Linked DNA regions of Verminephrobacter eiseniae EF01-2. The main gene of each other region encodes a partner of the protein of the gene in region 2 in a complex. Links are inferred from orthologs where the notes say so. Each region holds a gene or a part of one and is shown on either strand. Other genes may lie near its edges. The genes, in order: mfd and uvrA.

Region 1 (9,884 bases), 4.5 Mb from region 2 along the record:
GCAATGGCGAGGAACTGGTCCTGACCACCGGCGAATTCGCGATGCTCAAGGCCCTGGTGCGCCACCCGCGCCAGCCGCTGTCGCGCGAAAAGCTGGCCTTGCTGGCGCGTGGCCGCGAGTTCGAGCCGTTCGACCGCAGCCTCGACGTGCAGGTCTCGCGCCTGCGCAAGATGGTCGAGGCAGACGCCGCCGCGCCGCGCTATATACAGACCGTGTGGGGTGTGGGCTACGTGTTCGTGCCGGACGGAACCAATTGATCGCGCATGCCCATGCACATGGACATGCACATGGACATACACATGGGCAAAGGCTGGTGGGTGCCGCTGACGGCCCTGCGCCGGGCGCGCGAGCAATGCACGCGCCTGGGCAAGAGCCTTTTTTGGCGCACCTTCTTCCTGCTGGCCGTGCTGCTGGTGGGCAGCATCCTGGCCTGGTTGCAGACGCTGCGCGCGCTGGAGTTCGAGCCGCGCACGCTGCAAACCGCGCAGCAGATCGCTTCGCTGGTCAACCTGAGTCGGGCGGCGCTGGTGCATGCGGACGCGATAACGCGCGTGTCGCTGATGAAAACCATGGTCGACCAAGAGAGCGTGCGCATCCTGCCGCGCGAGCCCAGGGACAAATATGCGCTGCTCGACCCGACAGCGCTGGGCCATCGCCTGACCGAGGAACTGACGCAGCGCCTCGGGCCTGACACCATCGTCGCCCAGAGCGTCAACGGCGAAGACGGGCTGTGGGTCGGATTCGACATCAATGGCGCCCCCAACTGGCTGCTGATGGAGCGCTCGCGCTTCAGTCCGACCGATGGCGGCACCTGGCTGGTCTGGCTGATCATGGCGACAGCACTGTCGCTGACCGGGGCCGCCGCGATTGCGCGGCTGGTCAACCGGCCGCTGAAACAACTGTCATACGCCGCCAACCGGGTCAAGGACGGCGACTTTGCCGCCAGCCATCTGGACGAAGAAGTGGCGGCCAGCGAGATCCGCGAGGTCAACATCGGCTTCAACCGCATGGCCCAAAAGCTGGCCAAACTCGAACAAGACCGGGCCGTGATGCTGGCCGGCATTTCGCACGACCTGCGCACGCCGCTGGCGCGGCTGCGGCTGGAAACCGAAATGAGCGTCGCCGACGAGGTGGCGCGCGAGCATATGGTGGCCGACATCGTGCAGCTCGACGCCACCATCGACAAATTCCTGGACTACGCCCGGCCCGACCATGTGACGCTGGAGCCGATCAACCTGCATGCCGTGGTGTCATCGTGCGTCTACGCCGTGCAGGAGCACCACGAGTTGCAAATCACGCTGTCGGTGCCCGAAGACCTGAACGTGCTGGTCGACGAAGTGGAACTCGCGCGCGTGATCTCCAACCTGCTGGAGAACGCCAGGCGCTATGGCAAGACGCCAGACACCGGCATCGCCAGCGTGGACATCGAGGCCAAAAGCAGCGAGGACCAGGTGCTGGTCAAACTGCGCGACCATGGCGCAGGGGTGCCGCCCGAGCAACTGTCTTACCTGATCAAGCCGTTCTTTCGCGGCGACATGGCGCGCACATCGGCCACCGGCGCGGGCCTGGGGCTATCGATCGTCGACAAGACCATGCAGCGCATGGGCGGCGTTCTGTCGTTGACCAATGCCAACGACAGCGCCGGCGGCCTGGTGGTCCTTTTGCGATTGCAGCGCGCCATCGTGCCGCCCAAGGCGACGGGCCTCAAGCAGCGCCTGCTGCGGCCTGCGATCAAGCGCCAACTGCCGCCGCTTCAGGCGCCCGAGCCCGACCAGGCGCTCGACACGCGCTGAGCCGCCGGCCCGATTGCGCCGGCCCCCGGCGTGGCGCAGATCAGTGCCACGGCCCGCGCCTCGATCGCCAGATTCTGCCCCACCGGCCCCAAGCCCTCGGCCGTCTTGGCCTTCACGTTGACCTGGCCCTGATCCACGCCCAGCGCGCGGGCGATGGCCAGGCGCATCGCCGGAATATGCGCCGCCAGGCGCGGCGCCTGCGCCACCACGGTGCTGTCGATGTTGCCGATCTCGTAGCCGGCAGCGCGCACGCGCCGCGCCGCCTCGGCCAGCAGCAGGCGCGAATCCGCAGCCCGAAACGCGGCATCGGTGTCGGGGAAATGGCGGCCGATATCGCCCAACGCGGCGGCGCCCAGCAGCGCATCGGTGATCGCATGCAGCAGCACATCGGCATCCGAGTGGCCGAGCAACCCCAACCCCATCGGGTGCTCCAACTCCACGCCGCCGATGACCAACCTGCGGCCGGGCACCAGGGCGTGCACATCCCAACCTTCGCCGATTCTGAGATTCATCATCTGCTCCCGTGTCGTCATCGCACGAGCGACTCTGCCCGCTGCCCGCCCGGCACGCGCTGTGCCAGCACCGCCGCCGCCAGCGCGAAGTCATCGGGATAAGTCACCTTGAAGTTCTGCGCCCCGCCGGGCACCAGGCGCGGCCGCAGGCCCTGCGCCTCCATCGCGCTGGCCTCGTCGGTAATGTCGCCGCCCGCTTGCTCGATGGCCGCCAGCAGCGGGCCGATGCGAAACATCTGCGGCGTCTGCGCCAGCCATTTGTCGCTGCGCTCGAGCGTGCCGGCCACGCGCAGGCCGCCCGGGCCGTCGCTGGCGGCCTTCAGGGTATCGGTCAGCCGCAGCGCCAGCAAGCCGCCGACGCTGTCGTTGGCGCATTGCTCCATCAGCGCCTCGATCTGCCCGGAGGTCACCAGACAGCGCGCGGCATCGTGCACCAGCACCCAGTCATCGGGCTGCGCGCCGCGCGCGAGCAAGGCCCGCAGACCGCCCAGCACCGTGTCGGCACGCCGGGGGCCGCCGCATGGCACGACAAAGAAAGCCGGCTGCGCATGCTGCGCCAGAAAATGATCCCCGGGCGCCACCGCCACCAGCGTGCCCAGCAGCCGACCCACCCCGGCAAAAGCGGCCAGCGTGTGCAGCACCATCGGGCGCCCGGCGAGCAACTGGTACTGCTTGGGCAGCGCAGGCGCGAGGGCAGGGCAGGGGGCCGACACGGGGCAGGAACTGGCAGCGCCGCCCGCCGCCGCAGCCCGCGTGCCCACCCCGGCGCAGGGCAGCAGCGCCCAAAAGCGCGCCGGGGCAGACCGGGATGGAGACGGCGGCAAAGAAGGGGCGAGCGGGGAAGATGACGGCAAGGGATCGGTCATCGGGCCATTGTAAGAAGCGCAAGACGCGCAAAAAGCACGGCCCCCGGGCCGGCGCTGCCAGCCTTGGCCCGCCCGGCAGGGGTTTGAACGGGGGCCTGGCACGCTCCATCCGCTTTCTGTCGCACATGGTGTCATGCATGGCGCTCTGCCGCAGGCCGTGGTTTGCCGTGGCGTGCCATGGCGGTGCGGGCAGCGGGCGGCCAAGCGCCCTGGCGGCGGAATTTAAAATGGCCGCTGCTTGCCCATCTGGCCCGTGCGCGCTCCGCGTCCCGGGGGGTGCGGCGAGTTCGACACCAGCGTCTGCATGGAACTGCCCACACTCTCCCCCGGAAAACGATTCACCCTGGCCCGCCCTGCGGGCAGCGCCGATTCCCTGCTGCTGGCCCGCCTGGCCGAACGCGAACGCGCCGCCGGGCGCGCCACGGCCATCGTGGTGGCCGACGCCAGCGACGCGCAGCGCCTGATCGACGAGTTCGCGTTTTTTGCCCCGGCCCTGCGCTGCGCGCTGTTTCCCGACTGGGAAACGCTGCCCTATGACAGTTTCTCGCCGCACCAGGACCTGATCAGCGAGCGGCTGGCGACGCTGTGGCGCATCCGGCAGGGCCAGGCCGATGTGGTGCTGGTGCCGGCCACCACGGCGCTGTACCGGCTGGCGCCGCCGGCGTTTCTGGCCGGCTATACCTTTCACTTTGCGCTCGGGCAAAAGCTCGATGCGGCCCAATTCAAGGCCCAGCTCACGCTGGCCGGCTACAGCCATGTATCGCAGGTGGTCAGCCCCGGCGAGTACGCAGTGCGCGGCGGGCTGATCGACCTGTTCCCGATGGGCGCGAGCGTGCCGTACCGGGTGGACCTGTTCGACGACGAGATCGACTCGATCCGCAGCTTCGACCCCGACAACCAGCGCAGCCTGCACCCGGTGCCCGAAGTGCGCCTGCTGCCCGGGCGCGAGTTTCCGATGGACGAGGCCGCGCGCGCCAAGTTCAGAAGCCGCTGGCGCGAACTGATCGAGGGCGACCCGACCAAGAGCCGCATCTACAAGGACATGGGCAACGGCGTGGCCACGGCCGGTATCGAGTATTACCTGCCGTTGTTCTTTGACGACACCGCCAGCATGTTCGACTACCTGGGCAGCGCCGCCATCGTGGTGCTGCATGGCGACCTGGAGCCGGTTTTCCAGCGCTTCTGGCAAGACACCAAAGAGCGCTTTCGCCTGACCAGCGCCGACCCTGAACGCCCCGCGCTGCCGCCCGAGGCGCTGTTTTTGTCGATCGAGCAGTTCTACACCCGGGCCAATGCGTATGCGCAGTTGTCGCTGCGCCCGGGCGCGCCGGAGCAGGCCGGGGACGGGGCTTTTTGCCGCTTGGGCGATTTGTCCGTGCTGCGCGCCGCCGATGACCCGCTGGCCCGCTTGCAGGCCCATATCCGCAGCACGCCGCGCCGCGTGCTGCTGCTGGCCGAAAGCGCTGGCCGGCGCGAGAGCCTGCTCGATTTTCTGCGCGCCGCGCAGATCGACCCGCCGGTGTTCGACTCGCTGGCCGCGTTCCAGGGCGCCGCCGGCGCGCCGCTGGGCATTGCCACGGCAGCGCTGAGCGTGGGCTTTGGCGCCATCGCCGAGGGCATCGATTTCGTCACCGAAACCGAGCTGTTCGCCGCCGGCCCGAGCACGCGCCGGCGCAAAAAGCAAGAGCAGGTCAGCGATGTCGAGGCGCTGATCAAAGACCTGGCGGAACTGAACCTTGGCGACCCGGTGGTGCACAGCGCGCATGGCATTGGCCGCTACCGGGGGCTGGTCCATATGGACCTGGGCCAGCCGAACCCCGACGGCACACCGGCGCTGCAGGAGTTCTTGCACCTGGAATACGCCGACCAGGCCGTGCTGTACGTGCCCGTGAGCCAGTTGCAGCAGATCAGCCGCTACACCGGCGTAGGCGCCGACGAGGCCCCGCTGCACAAGCTCGGCAGCGGCCAGTGGGAAAAGGCCAGGCGCAAGGCCGCCGAGCAGGTGCGCGACAGCGCCGCCGAACTGCTCGACATCTACGCGCGCCGTGCCGCGCGCGAGGGCCATGCGTTTCGCCTGGCAACGCAGGACTACGAGGCTTTTGCCGACGAATTCGGTTTCGAGGAAACCGCCGACCAGCGCGCCGCGATCGAGGCCGTGATCCAGGACATGGTCTCGCCGCGCCCGATGGACCGCCTGGTCTGCGGCGATGTCGGCTTCGGCAAAACCGAGGTGGCGCTGCGCGCGGCCTTCGTGGCGGTCAGCGGCGGCCGGCAGGTGGCGTTCCTGGCGCCGACCACGCTGCTGGCCGAGCAGCATTACCAGACCCTGCTCGACCGCTTTGGCCCATGGCCGGTGAAGGTGGCCGAGGTCTCGCGCTTTCGCTCGGGCAAGGAGGTCGCGGCCAGCCTGGCGGGCATTGGCGACGGCACGGTGGACATCGTGGTCGGCACGCACAAGCTGCTGTCCGGCGCGATCCGGTTCCACGACCTGGGCCTGTTGATCATCGACGAGGAGCACCGCTTTGGCGTGCGCCACAAGGAGCAGATGAAGCAGTTGCGCGCCGAGGTCGACGTGCTCACCCTCACCGCCACGCCGATCCCGCGCACGCTGGGCATGGCGCTCGAAGGACTGCGCGACCTGAGCGTGATCGCCACCGCGCCGCAGCGGCGCCTGGCCATCAAGACCTTCGTGCGCAACGAAGGCACGGGCGTGATCCGCGAGGCCGTGCTGCGCGAGCTCAAGCGCGGCGGGCAGGTGTACTTCCTGCACAACGAGGTCGAGACCATAGAACACCGGCGCCAAAGGCTCGAAGAAATACTGCCCGAGGCGCGCATCGCCGTGGCCCATGGCCAGATGCCCGAGCGCGCGCTCGAGCGCGTGATGCGCGACTTCGTGGCCCAGCGCTACAACCTGCTGCTGTGCTCGACCATCATCGAGACCGGCATCGATGTGCCCACGGCCAACACCATCCTGATGAGCCGGGCCGACAAGTTCGGCCTGGCGCAGTTGCACCAGTTGCGCGGGCGCGTGGGCCGCAGCCACCACCAGGCCTACGCCTACCTGATGGTGCCCGACACCGAGGGCCTGACCAGGCAGGCGGCCCAGCGGCTCGACGCGATACAGCAGATGGAGGAATTGGGCAGCGGCTTTTACCTGGCGCTGCACGACCTGGAGATCCGTGGCGCGGGCCAGGTGCTGGGCGAAAACCAGAGCGGCAACATGCTGGAGGTGGGCTTTCAGTTGTACAACGAAATGCTGGCCGAAGCCGTCAAGGCGCTGCGGGCCGGCAAGGAGCCCGACCTGCTCGGCCCGTTGAGCGCGACCACCGACATCAACCTGCACGCCCCGGCATTGCTGCCCGAGCACTACTGCGGCGACGTGCAACTGCGCCTGTCGTTCTACAAGAAACTGGCCAGCGCGAAGACGCCCGAGCAGATCGACGGCCTGCTCGAAGAACTCGTCGACCGCTTCGGCAAACTGCCGCCGCAGGCGCAAACGCTGATCGACGTGCACCGCCTGCGCGTGCTCAGCCGGCCCTATGGCGTGGTGAAGGTGGATGCGGCGCCGGGCGTGATCCACATCACCTTCCGCCCCCAGCCCCCGGTGGACAGCCTGCGCATCATCGAACTGATCCGCAAGAACGCGCACATCAAACTGGTGGGCAACGAAAAGCTGCGCATCGAGCGCGCCACCGCGCAGCCCGCAGAACGCGCCCGGCTGGTGCGCGAGGTGCTGCGCCAGTTCGGCGCGCCGCTCGCCGAGGTCGCGCCGCCGTGAGGTGGCCCATGTGGCCCATATGGCCAACGGCGTTGCGGCCTAGGCCGCAACGCCGTTGGCCGCGCTGGCGTATTCCTCGATCTGGTCGAAGTTCAGATAGCGGTAGGTGTCGGCCGCATCCTGGGCGATGATGCCCATGGCCTGCTGGTACTCGGCCAGCGTCGGCAGCCGGCCCAGCTTGGACGCCACCGCAGCCAGTTCCGCCGAGGCCAGGAACACCTGGGTGTTCTTGCCCAGGCGGTTCGGGAAGTTGCGCGTGGAGGTCGAGACCACAGTGGCGCCTTCCCGAACCTGGGCCTGATTGCCCATGCACAGCGAGCAGCCGGGCATTTCGGTGCGGGCGCCGGCGGCGCCGAAGCTCGCATAGTGGCCTTCCTTGATCAACTCGCTCTGGTCCATCCGGGTCGGCGGCGCCACCCACAGCTTGACGGGAATGTCGCGGCTGCCGCCGAGCAGCTTCGCGGCGGCACGGAAATGGCCGATATTGGTCATGCAGGAACCGATGAACGCCTCATCGATCTTCGTGCCGGCCACCTCGGACAGGGTCTTGGCGTCGTCCGGGTCGTTCGGGCAGCACAAGACAGGCTCCTCGATGTCGGCCAGATCGATGTCGATCACGGCCGCGTATTCGGCGTCCCGGTCGGCTTGGAGCAACTTGGGCTGGTCCAGCCAGGCCTGAACCTTGTCGATGCGCCGTTGCAGCGTGCGGGCGTCGGCATAACCGTCGGCAATCATGCGCTTCATCAGCACCAGGTTGCTGCGCAGATACTCTTGGACCGGGGCCGGGTTCAGCGCAATCGTGCAGCCTGCGGCAGAGCGCTCTGCCGACGCATCCGACAGCTCGAAAGCCTGCTCGACCTTCAAGTCCGGCAGACCCTCGATTTCCAGAATGCGGCCCGAGAAGATGTTCTTCTTGCCGGCCTTGGCCACGGTCAGCAGACCGGCGCGGATCGCGTACAGCGCAATCGCGTGCACCAGGTCGCGCAGCGTCACGCCCGGCTGCATCCGGCCTTTGAAGCGCACCAGCACCGATTCGGGCATGTCCAGCGGCATCACGCCGGTGGCCGCGCCGAAGGCCACCAGGCCCGAGCCTGCGGGGAATGAAATGCCGATCGGAAAGCGCGTGTGCGAGTCGGCGCCGGTGCCCACGGTGTCGGGCAGCAACAAGCGGTTGAGCCAACTGTGGATCACGCCGTCGCCGGGGCGCAGCGCCACGCCGCCACGGTGGCTGATGAAGGCCGGCAGTTCGCGGTGCGTCTTCACGTCCACCGGCTTGGGGTAAGCGGCGGTGTGGCAAAACGACTGCATCACCAGATCGGCCGAAAAACCCAGGCAGGCCAGGTCTTTCAACTCATCGCGGGTCATCGGGCCGGTGGTGTCTTGCGAGCCTACGGTCGTCATCCGGGGCTCGCAGTAGGTGCCGGGGCGCACGCCCTGGCCTTCGGGCAGGCCGACGGCGCGGCCGACCATCTTTTGCGCCAGCGTGAAACCGGCCTGGGTGGCCACCGGGGCGGCCGGCAGACGAAAGCAGGTGGCGGCCGCCAGGCCCAGGAATTCGCGCGCCTTGGCGGTCAGCGAGCGGCCAATGATCAGGTTGATGCGGCCGCCGGCGCGTACTTCGTCCAACAGCACCTGGCTCTTGAGCCGGAACTCGGCCACGGTCTGGCCACCGCGCAGGATCAGTCCCTCGTAGGGCAGGATGTCGAGCACATCGCCCATTTCCAGCCGCGACACATCGACCTCGATCGGCAGCGCGCCGGAATCTTCCTGGGTGTTGAAAAAGATCGGCGCGATCTTGCCGCCCAAAGTCACCCCGCCAAAGCGCTTGTTCGGCACGAACGGAATGTCCTGGCCCGTGGCCCAGATCAGACTGTTGGAGGCGGACTTGCGGCTCGACCCCGTGCCCACCACATCGCCCACATAGGCCACCAGATGGCCCCGGCTCTTGAGGTCTGCAATGAACTGCATCGGGCCGCGCTGGCCGTCTTTTTCGGGCGTGAAGGCCGCGCCCTCGCGGCGGTTCTTGAGCATCGCCAGCGCGTGCAGCGGAATGTCCGGGCGGCTCCAGGCGTCAGGCGCCGGCGACAGGTCATCGGTATTGGTCTCGCCGGGCACCTTGAACACGGTGACGGTGATCTTTTGGGCGACCTCGGGCCGGCAGGTGAACCACTGGGCATCGGCCCAGCCGTGCATCACCTCCAGCGCCTTGGCGTGGCCGGCCCGGGCCTTGGCCGCGACATCGTTGAAGAAGTCGAACATCAGCAGGGTTTTCTTCAGGCCCTCGGCGGCCACGTCAGCCACTGGCGCGTCATCGAGCAACTCGATCAACGGCTGCACGTTGTAGCCGCCGACCATGGTGCCCAACAACTCGGTCGCCCGGGCCTTGGAGATCGACTCGACCGCCAACTCGCCATGCGCGACCGCAGCCAGAAAACTGGCCTTGACCTTGGCCGCGTCGTCCACCCCCGGCGGCACGCGCCGGGCCAGCAGATCGAGCAAGAAAGCGGCTTCGCCAGCCGGCGGATTCCGGATCAGATCGACCAATGCGGCAACCTGCCCGGCATTCAGGGGCAGCGGGGGAATGCCCAGGGCAGCGCGCTCGGCGGCATGGTCTCTGTAGGCTTGCAACATCTTTTTTCTCCAGTGAGGGGAGTCATTCGAATCGGGGGGAGGGGGCGCGCCGCGTGGCTTGCCGGGTCACTGGGGGGCCACTTGGGCGTCAGTCGGGTATTCCGTGGGTGCCGCCCGGGGCGCCACCGGGGGCGCAGGCAGCGGCTCCAGAAGGCTCGGCGGCGGGTTCTTGCCGAAGGCCTCGGCCGCCAGCATCTGCGCCGGGCTCATGCACGCATCGGCCAGGCGCCGGCCCAGCCGCTGGCTCATCAGCATCGACTTGTTCGCAATTTGCAGCCAGACGGCGCCGCCCTTGGTGTCCTCC
Region 2 (9,410 bases):
CACCACATTGAATAAGCGTTTCATCAAGTCGGTGACACGCTGCCAATCTTCCTTCGACGATTGCACTACCGACAGGCACAGATTGCGCAGCACATCCGCAGTGCGGCCTTGGCCCAGCAGCACGTCCACTCGGCCAGGCTGCAAGATCGGCTCCTCCGTGTCCAGCCCGGACATCGGGTAGAGCAACTCCACCTTGAGGGATGCGGCGTGGGCCATGAGTTCCATGTTCGCAATAACCGATGTATCCGGCGTGCAATAGACGAGATCGTCGCCCTGGTTGCGAAAGCGCATGGGCAAAGCCACGACCTTCCCTTCGAACTCGACACCCACGGTGATGACCAGCGCAATGTCCTTGGTCCCCTTGCGCACCTGTGTGTCGTGCCAGAAAAAGCGCGTCCGTTGCACCGGTACGGCCACTATATTGAGCCGGTTCAGCGAGGTGGCTGTGCGTTGCTTGGCGGAAGAATCCCGGCGCGCGTCATACCAGGTTTTGACGCCCTGCGACCACAAAGCCAGCGCCTGAATGGCACTGGTTTTGCCGCAGTTGTTGGGCCCGATCAGCACGGCAGGGTGGTTTAGTTCGATGCGCTGGCGTTTGCCGAAGCGTTTGAAATTTTCAATGTCGAGATAGTGCAAAAGGCGCATGGTCAGGCTGCTTCCTTCAGAAGATTGGTTTCCTGGCACACAGACCCGAAAGCAATGAAACAGGAATGAATTCTTGCCATCAGCAATTTCGGCCCATTTTATGCCCGCCGACCACCAAGCCAGCGCTGATGTATCGACGATTTGAATTCCGGATCGCCGATTTGCGCTGCCCGCAGGCTTGAACCGCCCGGAACCCGACTGCCTGCGCCAGGGTGCCGTATGCCCCAAGAGCCTTCGGCGCCGGAACCCGGATTGCAAATGTCCGCGCGTTGGTCTCACAAGCCGCAAACCGGCGGCCTGGGTCCTCGGGCCTGGGCCATCCACATGGCTTGGTGCGTGGTCATTTGCTGCACAAAGGCTGCGCGCGAATCACCGTAGACCAGCAATGGCGTTGGCATGATGGCCCGTTTCAATCGCGGGACCGGGGGTAAAGACGATGATCAGGCCGTGGCTGACGGGCGCGTCTACGGCGAGCGATCCGTCGGGCTGCGCCGTGTAGGCGATGCCGGTCTGATCGAAAAACTGCTGCGTCGGGCCAATGGCCGTCACGCGAAAATGCAGTGCGGCGAAACAGGGCAGGCGACGCGCTGGCGCCCGCGCGCACGGATAGGTCGCGGCAAGAGCGGACGGCGCCAGTATCCGGATGGGCGTATTCGTATTTCCGGTGGCCATCAGGCATGTCGGGAGGTTGGCGCAGCGCTGTCCGGCCAGGTCAAAAAATCGTTCGTAGGCGCCGCACACTGCGGCAAACCGTGCTTGGTCGGAGGCGATGCTGATCGACTGAAGTCCGATGGCCCCGTTGGCATGGCGCAGGTATTGCGGACGCCAGACGACATCGCGCGTGAAGTGCTGGCAAACGAAAAGGCGCCCGCCTGGCGTTTCGGCGACGTCGACCTGCGCGATGCGGAAAGCCGCATCGCGCACACCTTCCGGCAAGACGACCGGGCGCGAGAAATCGACCGGCGCCTCGCAACCGATTCCGGCCTCGTTCATTTCGGCGTGAAAGGCGGCCGCGTCGTCGGTTTTCAGTGCCACCGCCGCCAGACCGTCGCCCTGGCGCAGGAAGTCGCTGTAATAGCGGGTTGCGGGGTGATCGACCGGGACCGCCAGAAGCTCGAAATAGTCGTCGGGGAACATCGCGCAATGATTCTCCGAGCCCTTCGTATGGCGGCCGCGTGGCGTCAGTGTGAAACCGAGGTGTTCGAAATCGGCCTGGGCGCGGTCGAGGTCAGCGACGGCGATGACAGCGTGATCGACGCCCTGCAGGTGCTTTCTCATGGTCTGTCTCCTTATATCTTTCAGATCATTCAAACTTCAGTGGTCAAGGCGTGGTTGCCAGCCTTGATTGCTGAACTGGTTGACTCACCACCGTGCAGCCTGTGTCTCCTGCGAGCCCGAGCTCGAATTTCAGCCCAGGGCGCACGGTGGTGGTCTGTTTGTTCTGCCGCATCCCGAATGGTTGACCGAACACATTTCGTATTCATAAGGCTGGGAGCCACAGGACTTGTATGAGTGAACCCGTTTATGTAGGTATCGACGTGGCCAAGCGCACCTTCGAGGTGGCCACCACTGGTCAAGCACAGACCTTCAGTCTTGGCAACGATGAGGCCGGGCATGCCCAGTTGTGCCAACTGCTGGCGCCGCTGTCGCCGCGCCTGGTGCTGCTGGAGGCCACTGGCGGCTACGAGCAGGACCTGGCGCTTGCCTTGTCCGCGGCAGGCTTGCGTGTGTCGGTGATCAATCCGCGCCAAGCACGCGACTTTGCCCGCTGCATGGGCAAACTGGCCAAGACCGATCGCATCGATGCGCAGGCGCTGCGCGGCTTTGCAGCCTTGCTGGACGCCCAGGGTCACGAGCCGCGCATGCTGGCCGACGAGCAGCAGCGCGAGTTGACCGCCCTGGTGGTGCGCCGCCGCCAACTCGTGGCCATGCTGGTGGCCGAACGCCAGCGACTGGCCCTGGCACATCCCAAGGCCAAGCCCAGCATCCTGCGGATCATGGCTACCATTGCCGAGCAACTCAACGACCTGGACGGGCAGCTCAAGGAGCATGTCCTGGCACACCACGCCGATCTGGCGGCCTTGCTGACCTCGGTCAAGGGCGTGGGTCCCACCACGGCCAGCACGCTGCTGGCGCAACTGCCCGAGTTGGGCCAGCTCAATCGCAAGCAGATCACCTCGCTGGTGGGCTTGGCCCCCATCAATCGGGACTCGGGCACGCTGCGTGGGCAGCGCCACATCTTCGGTGGTCGCGCCGACGTGCGCCGCGTGCTGTTCGTGGCCGCCTTGGTAGGCACGCGCTTCAATCCCGTGCTCAAAGCCTTCTATGCAAGGCTGCTGGCCGCCGGTAAGCCCAAAAAGGTCGCTCTGGTCGCCTGCATGCACAAGTTGTTGGTCATCTTGAACGCCATCGCTCGCACCAAGTCGCCTTGGCGCAACGAACTTGCTGAAGCGGTTTGACTTAGTCATTCAAGATGGTTGCTGGTTTCTTCTGCACTCCGCCTTCGCATTCACGAGCGATTCAGCAATGGAATCAGGGTGCAGCGCGCAGACACTGCGCCAGATGCTGCCCCGTATGGCTGGCCGGGTTGGCCGCCAGGTCCTCGGGCCGGCCCACGCCGACCACGGTGCCGCCTCCGGCGCCGCCTTCGGGGCCCATGTCGATGAGCCAGTCGGCGGTTTTGATCACGTCCAGGTTGTGCTCGATGATGACGATGGTGTTGCCCGCGTCACGCAACTGGTGCAGCACCTTGAGCAGCAGCGCGATGTCGGCAAAGTGCAGGCCGGTGGTAGGCTCGTCGAGGATGTAGAGGGTGCGGCCGGTGTCGCGCTTGCTCAGTTCTTGCGCCAGTTTCACGCGCTGCGCCTCGCCGCCCGACAGCGTGGTGGCAGCCTGGCCCAGGCGGATGTAGGACAGGCCCACATCCAGCAGCGTTTGCAGCTTGCGCGCGATGGCCGGCTGGTCTTTGAAGAAGGCATGCGCGTCTTCCACCGTCAGTTCCAGTATCTGCGCGATGTTCTTGCCCTTCCACAGCACTTGCAGCGTCTCGCGGTTGTAGCGCTGGCCGTTGCAGATGTCGCAAGGCACGTAGACATCGGGCAAGAAATGCATCTCCACTTTCACCACGCCGTCGCCCTGGCAGGCCTCGCAGCGGCCGCCGGCCACGTTGAAGCTGAAGCGCCCGGGGCCGTAGCCGCGTTCCCGGGCGGCGTTGACCTCGGCCATCAGTTCGCGGATCGGCGTGAACAGGCCGGTGTAGGTGGCCGGGTTGCTGCGCGGCGTGCGCCCGATGGGGCTTTGGTCGACGTTGATCACCTTGTCGAAATACTCGATGCCGACGATCTCCTCATGCGGCGCCGGCTCGTCGTGCGCGCGGTAGATCTGGCGTGCCACGGCGGCGTACAGCGTGTCGTTGACCAGCGTGCTCTTGCCCGAGCCTGAGACACCGGTCACGCAGGTGAGCAGGCCGACGGGGAAGTCCACGCTCACCTGCCGCAGGTTGTTGCCGCTGGCGCCGATCACGCGCAGTGCTTGCACCGCGCCCTGGCGGGCATGGTGCCCGGCCATGCGTTCGGCGCGGCGCTGGCCGGCCGCTGTCTCGGGAAAGCGCGGCCGGCCTTTGCCGACCACTGGTGCCGGCGCCAGCGCCAGCGCCGGCCGCCAGGGCGTGCGCCGCCCGGGCACTGCGATCGACAGGCTGCCGGCCAGGTAGCGGCCGGTCAGCGACTCGGCGTGGCGGCATATCGCGTCGTAGCTGCCTTGTGCCACCACCCGGCCACCATGCACGCCGGCGCCCGGGCCCATGTCGATGATCTGGTCTGCGGCGCGCATCATGTCCTGGTCATGCTCGACCACGATCACGCTGTTGCCGATGTCGCGCAGGTGCTGCAGCGTGGCAATCAACCGCGCGTTGTCGCGCTGGTGCAGGCCGATGCTCGGCTCGTCGAGCACATACATCACGCCCGTCAGGCCCGAGCCGATCTGCGAGGCCAGGCGGATGCGCTGGGCCTCGCCACCGGAGAGTGTCTCGGCGCTGCGGTCCAGGCTCAGATAGCCCAGGCCCACATCGTTGAGGAACTGCAGCCGCGTGGCGATCTCGCGCACCACCTTGTCGGCGATTTCGGCCTTGGCGCCGGTCAGGCGCAAGGCTTTGAACCAGGCCTGCGCGTCGCTGAGCGTGGTGTGGCTGATGTCATGAATGGCACGGGCCTGCGCACCCTCGCCGACCTTGACATGGCGCGCCTCGCGGCGCAGGCGCAGGCCGTGGCATTCGGGGCAGGGCTGGGTGCTGCGGTAGCGCGCCAGGTCTTCGCGCACCAGCGTCGAATCGGTCTCGCGGTAGCGCCGCGCCATGTTCGGCAGTATGCCTTCGAAAGCATGCTCTTTGACGATGGTCTCGCCCTTGCCGGGGCCGTTGTCCAGGATGTAGTCGAAAGCGATCTGCTCTTGGCCCGAGCCGTGCAGCACGGCCTGCTGCACCCGGGCCGGCAGTGACTCGAACGGCGCTTGCAGGTCGAAGCCGTAATGCCTGGCCAGGCTTTCGAGCAGCGCAAAGTAGTAAGCGTTGCGCCGGTCCCAGCCCCTGATGGCGCCGCCGGCCAGGCTGAGCGCAGGGAAAGCCACCACCCGCGCCGGGTCGAACTCCTCGCGCTGGCCGATGCCGTCGCAGGCCGGGCAGGCGCCCAGCGGGGAGTTGAAGGAAAACAGGCGCGGCTCCAGTTCGGCCAGCGCGTAGTTGCACAGGGGGCAGGCGAATTGGGCGCTGAACAGATGCTCCCGGCCCGAATCCATCTCCAGCGCCAGCACCCGTCCGTTGCCGTCGGCGCCGCCCACGCGCAGCGCGGCTTCCAGGCTTTCGGCCAGCCGTTGTTGTATTCCGGAGCGCACTTTCAGGCGGTCGATCACCACGTCGATGCTGTGCTTTTCGGTCTTTTTCAGCGCCGGCAGGTCGTCGTATTCGTAAATCTGCCCATCGACGCGCAAGCGGACATAGCCCAGCGCCTGCATCTGTGCCAGCAGTTCGGTGAACTCGCCCTTTTTCTCGCGCGCCAGCGGGGCCAGCACCATCAGCCGCGTGTCCTCGGGCAGGGCCAGCACGGCGTCGACCATTTGGCTGACGGTCTGCGCCGCCAGCGGCAGGCCATGGTCGGGGCAAAACGGCGTCCCGGTGCGGGCATACAGCAGGCGCAGGTAGTCGTGGATCTCGGTGACCGTGCCCACGGTGGAGCGCGGGTTGTGGCTGCTGGCTTTTTGCTCGATGGCGATGGCGGGCGACAGGCCCTCGATCAGATCGACATCCGGCTTGTCCAGCCGCCCCAGGAACTGGCGCGCATAGGCCGACAGGCTTTCCACATAGCGCCGCTGGCCTTCGGCGTACAAGGTGTCGAAAGCCAGGCTGGACTTGCCCGAGCCGGACAGGCCGGTGATCACCACCAACTGGTTGCGCGGGATGTCCAGGTCAATGTTCTTGAGGTTGTGCGTGCGCGCCCCCCGGATGCTGATCTGCTGCTCGCGCAGCGCGTGCCCGAGGTAGGCGCCATCGGCAGGGCGCACGCCATCGGCAGGACGCATATCGTCATCAGGGACGATGAGGGATGAAATCACAGCGAAGGCCCAGGGAGAAAAGCCGGCCATGATAGGCGAGGGCCGCCGGGGCATAGCCTTCAATTGGGCCGGAATCGGGCGGGAATTGGACAGGCCGGGGGCGGGAACTTCAGCCGGGCGCCGGGGGGCTGGCCAGCAGATGCTCCACGAGCACGCGCACCGGGCGGGCAACGGCGTTGAAATCCTTGGCGCCGATGAGCAGTTGCCGGTGCACCCAGTCGCCCTGGATCGCCACTTGCTCCAAGCCCATCGATTGCAGGTATGGCTGCACCGCCGTTGCGGGCAGCACCGCGACGCCGAGTCCGGCCGCGACCATCTGGCACATCGCGTCGAAGCTGCGCACGCGAATGCGCAGCCGCATCCGCCGCCCCAGCGTCTCGGCCACGCCTTGCAGCCGCTGTGCGAGCGAGGTGTCGGCCGACAGGCTGACGAACTCGAACTCCAGCGCCTGCTCGAAATCGATGGCCCTGCGGCCCGCCAGCGGGTGCCGCTTGGGCAGCACCAGCACCAGCCGGTCGTGGCGGTAGTTGAGCGTCTGTATGCCCAGCAGTGGCGTGCGGTCGGCAAAGATGCCGATGTCGGCGCGGCCGTCGAGCACGGCGTGCACGATCTCGCTGCTGTTGCGTTCCTCCAGTTCGATGCGGATGCCGTTGTTCGCCTGGACGAAGCGCGCCAGATCGGGGGGCAGGAACTGCGTGGTCGCCGAGGTGTTGGCCCACAAGCGCACCACGCCGATGATGCCGCGCGCGTAGTCTGAAAGGTCGGCGCCCATTTGCTCAATGTCGCCGAGGATGCGCTGCGCATGCTGCTGCAGCGCCCGGCCGGCGAGCGTCAGTTTCACGCCGCGCGAATGCCGCTCCAGCAGCGGCACACCGACGGCGCTTTCCAGATCGACGATGCGCTTGCTCGCTGCGCCGATCGACATCCGTGCCAGCGATGCTCCCTGGCTGATGCTGCCGGATCGGACGACGACACAAAACAGCGACAGGGAAACCAAGTCGATGCGATACAGGTTCACGGCGGCAAACGGGCGGGTGAAGCCCGGATTGTGTTACCTGTGTGTGTGTTGTCTGTGCCGGTCAGTTCGGGCGCCGCAGAAGGTCCGCAGCATATTCCCCGATCATCATCGTCGCGGCACAGATGTTGGCGCTCGGGATCGTCGGCATCACCGCCGAATCGGCCACGCGCAAGCGCGCCACGCCATGCACGCGCAATTGCGGATCGACGACCGCCATCGGGTTCGAGCGCGGCCCCATGCGCGCGGTGCCGTTGAGGTGGTAGGACGAGACGCCGTAGCGTTTGGCGAAGTCGAGCAGTTCGTCGTCGCTCGTCAGCCAGGGGCCAGGCAGTGTCTCGCTATCGACATAGGGTTTGAGCGCGCCTGTCTGCAACAGCCTGCGCGCCAGGCGAATGCCATCGACCAGCACCAGGCGGTCGTTCTCGTGTTCCAGGTAGTTCGGCTGGATGAGCGGGTCCGCGCGCGCGTCCCTCGACTGGAGCCGCACATGGCCACGGCTTTGCGGCCGGTGCTGCCAGACGCCTGCGGTGATGCCGGGGAATTTGTCGAGCATGCCGACATAGCCCTCGCGGTAGCTGGCCGGGGCGAACACGCCCTGCAGGTCCGGCGCGTGCAGTCCGGCGCGCGAGGTCCAGAAGTAGTGCACCAGCGACGGCGTCAGCGCCATGATGCTCGGGCGCTTGAGCGCCCAGCGCGCGATCTGCAGCGCGAGCGCCGGGCCGGTTGCGTATTCGTTCATCGTCCGGATGCCGCGCACACGCGCCACGAGGCGCACCGAATAGTGGTCGCTCAGGTTCTCGCCGACGCCCGGCAGATGCTGCACCACCGGGATACCGAGCGCCTGCAGGTGTTGCGCATTGCCGATGCCCGACAGTTGCAGCAACTTCGGGGTGTTGATCGCGCCGCAGCAGACGATGACCTCGCGGTTCGCATCGACCCGCCCGGGCGCCCCTGCCTGGCCTTTGACGATGTACTCGACGCCACGCGAGCGCTGCTGCTCGACCAGGATGCGCGTCGCTTGCGCCAGGGTGCGGATGACCAGGTTGGCGCGGCCGCGCACCGGCCGCAAGAAGGCGCTGGCGCTGCTCATGCGCCAGCCGCGGTCGATGGTGCGCTGGAAGTAGCCGACGCCCGCCTGCGTCGCCCCGTTGTAGTCGGCGTTCCTGGGAATGCCCAGACTGACGGCACCTTCGATGAAAGCCTCGCACAGCCGATGAGTCCAGTCGTTGTCGGTCACCGGCAGTTCGCCGCTGCGCCCGCGATAGGCATCGTCCCCGCCGGCGCGGCGCTCGGTGCGCTTGAAATAAGGCAGCACCTCGGCATAGCTCCACCCGGTGTTGCCGAGGCTGGCCCAGTGGTCGTAGTCCGCCGCCAAGCCGCGGTTGTAAACCAGGCCGTTGATCGCGCTGGAGCCGCCGAGCGTGCGCCCCTGCGGCACCGGGATGCGCCGGCCGTTGGTCCATGCCGTAGCTTCAGTCTGAAAAGGCCAGGTGAAGCCCGGGTTGAACAGCATCTTGATGAAGCCGGCCGGAATGTGCAGGAACGGGTGCCAGTCGGGCGGCCCTGCTTCGAGCAGGCAGACCGTGGTCTTGCCGTCGGCGCAAAGCCGGTTGGCCAGGATGGCGCCTGCGGCGCCGGCGCCAACGATGACGTAGTCGAACCGCTCGGCGCCGGGCGGCGGGGTGTCATGGGGCGGCGCAGACATCGGAGCGGAACGGGTATGCGCCTAATGCGCGCCGAGATAGAACGCCCGGATGCCGGGGTTGGCCAGCAGCGCGCTGCCGCTGCCTTCGAGGGTGATGCGGCCGGTTTCGAGCACATAGCCACGGTCGGCCAGCGCCAGCGCCTGGTGCGCCATTTGCTCGACCAGCAAGATGGTCAGCCCCGCGTCGCGCAGCACGCGGATGCTGCGCAAGATGTCGCGGATGACCAGCGGCGCCAGGCCCAGCGAGGGCTCGTCGAGCAGCAGCAGCCGTGGCTTGCTCATCAGCGCGCGCGCCAGCGCCAGCATCTGCTGCTCCCCGCCGGAGAGCGTTCCGGCCCACTGCGCCTGGCGCTGCGCGAGGCGCGGGAAGAGCTCGAAACCATGGCCGACCAGGGCGTTGATTTCGGCCGCCGTGGCCTGCAGGCTGTACGCGCCGAG

Evidence for each region.
Region 1: the proteins of uvrA (region 2) and mfd are in contact, whole or in part, in a crystal structure (PDB 4DFC), measured with the Escherichia coli proteins. The link is inferred for Verminephrobacter eiseniae EF01-2 from one-to-one orthologs.

What each region holds. Positions count from the first base shown.
Region 1 is NC_008786.1:4,800,488-4,810,371, reverse strand. The notes cover bases 3,094-7,149. They hold mfd (transcription-repair coupling factor), read left to right. Parts: upstream 3,094-3,475; coding sequence 3,476-6,949; downstream 6,950-7,149. Other genes in these bases: acnB (bifunctional aconitate hydratase 2/2-methylisocitrate dehydratase), read right to left, coding at 6,989-7,149; VEIS_RS21080 (IspD/TarI family cytidylyltransferase), read right to left, coding at 3,094-3,171. Outside these bases: osmolarity response regulator transcription factor OmpR, read left to right, coding at 1-257; VEIS_RS21090 (ATP-binding protein), read left to right, coding at 282-1,793; ispF (2-C-methyl-D-erythritol 2,4-cyclodiphosphate synthase), read right to left, coding at 1,754-2,305; more of VEIS_RS21080, read right to left, coding at 2,323-3,093; more of acnB, read right to left, coding at 7,150-9,580; VEIS_RS21065 (hypothetical protein), read right to left, coding at 9,647-9,884. UniProt on the Escherichia coli protein: Couples transcription and DNA repair by recognizing RNA polymerase (RNAP) stalled at DNA lesions. Mediates ATP-dependent release of RNAP and its truncated transcript from the DNA, and recruitment of nucleotide excision repair machinery to the damaged site.
Region 2 is NC_008786.1:314,371-323,780, forward strand. What follows is about bases 2,978-6,559. They hold uvrA (excinuclease ABC subunit UvrA), read right to left. Parts: upstream 6,217-6,559; coding sequence 3,178-6,216; downstream 2,978-3,177. Other genes in these bases: VEIS_RS01415 (IS110 family RNA-guided transposase), read left to right, coding at 2,978-3,104; VEIS_RS01425 (LysR family transcriptional regulator), read right to left, coding at 6,359-6,559. Outside these bases: VEIS_RS01405 (AAA family ATPase), read right to left, coding at 1-645; VEIS_RS01410 (VOC family protein), read right to left, coding at 1,015-1,923; more of VEIS_RS01415, read left to right, coding at 2,154-2,977; more of VEIS_RS01425, read right to left, coding at 6,560-7,267; VEIS_RS01430 (GMC family oxidoreductase), read right to left, coding at 7,329-8,972; VEIS_RS01435 (ABC transporter ATP-binding protein), read right to left, coding at 8,994-9,410. UniProt on the Escherichia coli protein: The UvrABC repair system catalyzes the recognition and processing of DNA lesions. UvrA is an ATPase and a DNA-binding protein. A damage recognition complex composed of 2 UvrA and 2 UvrB subunits scans DNA for abnormalities.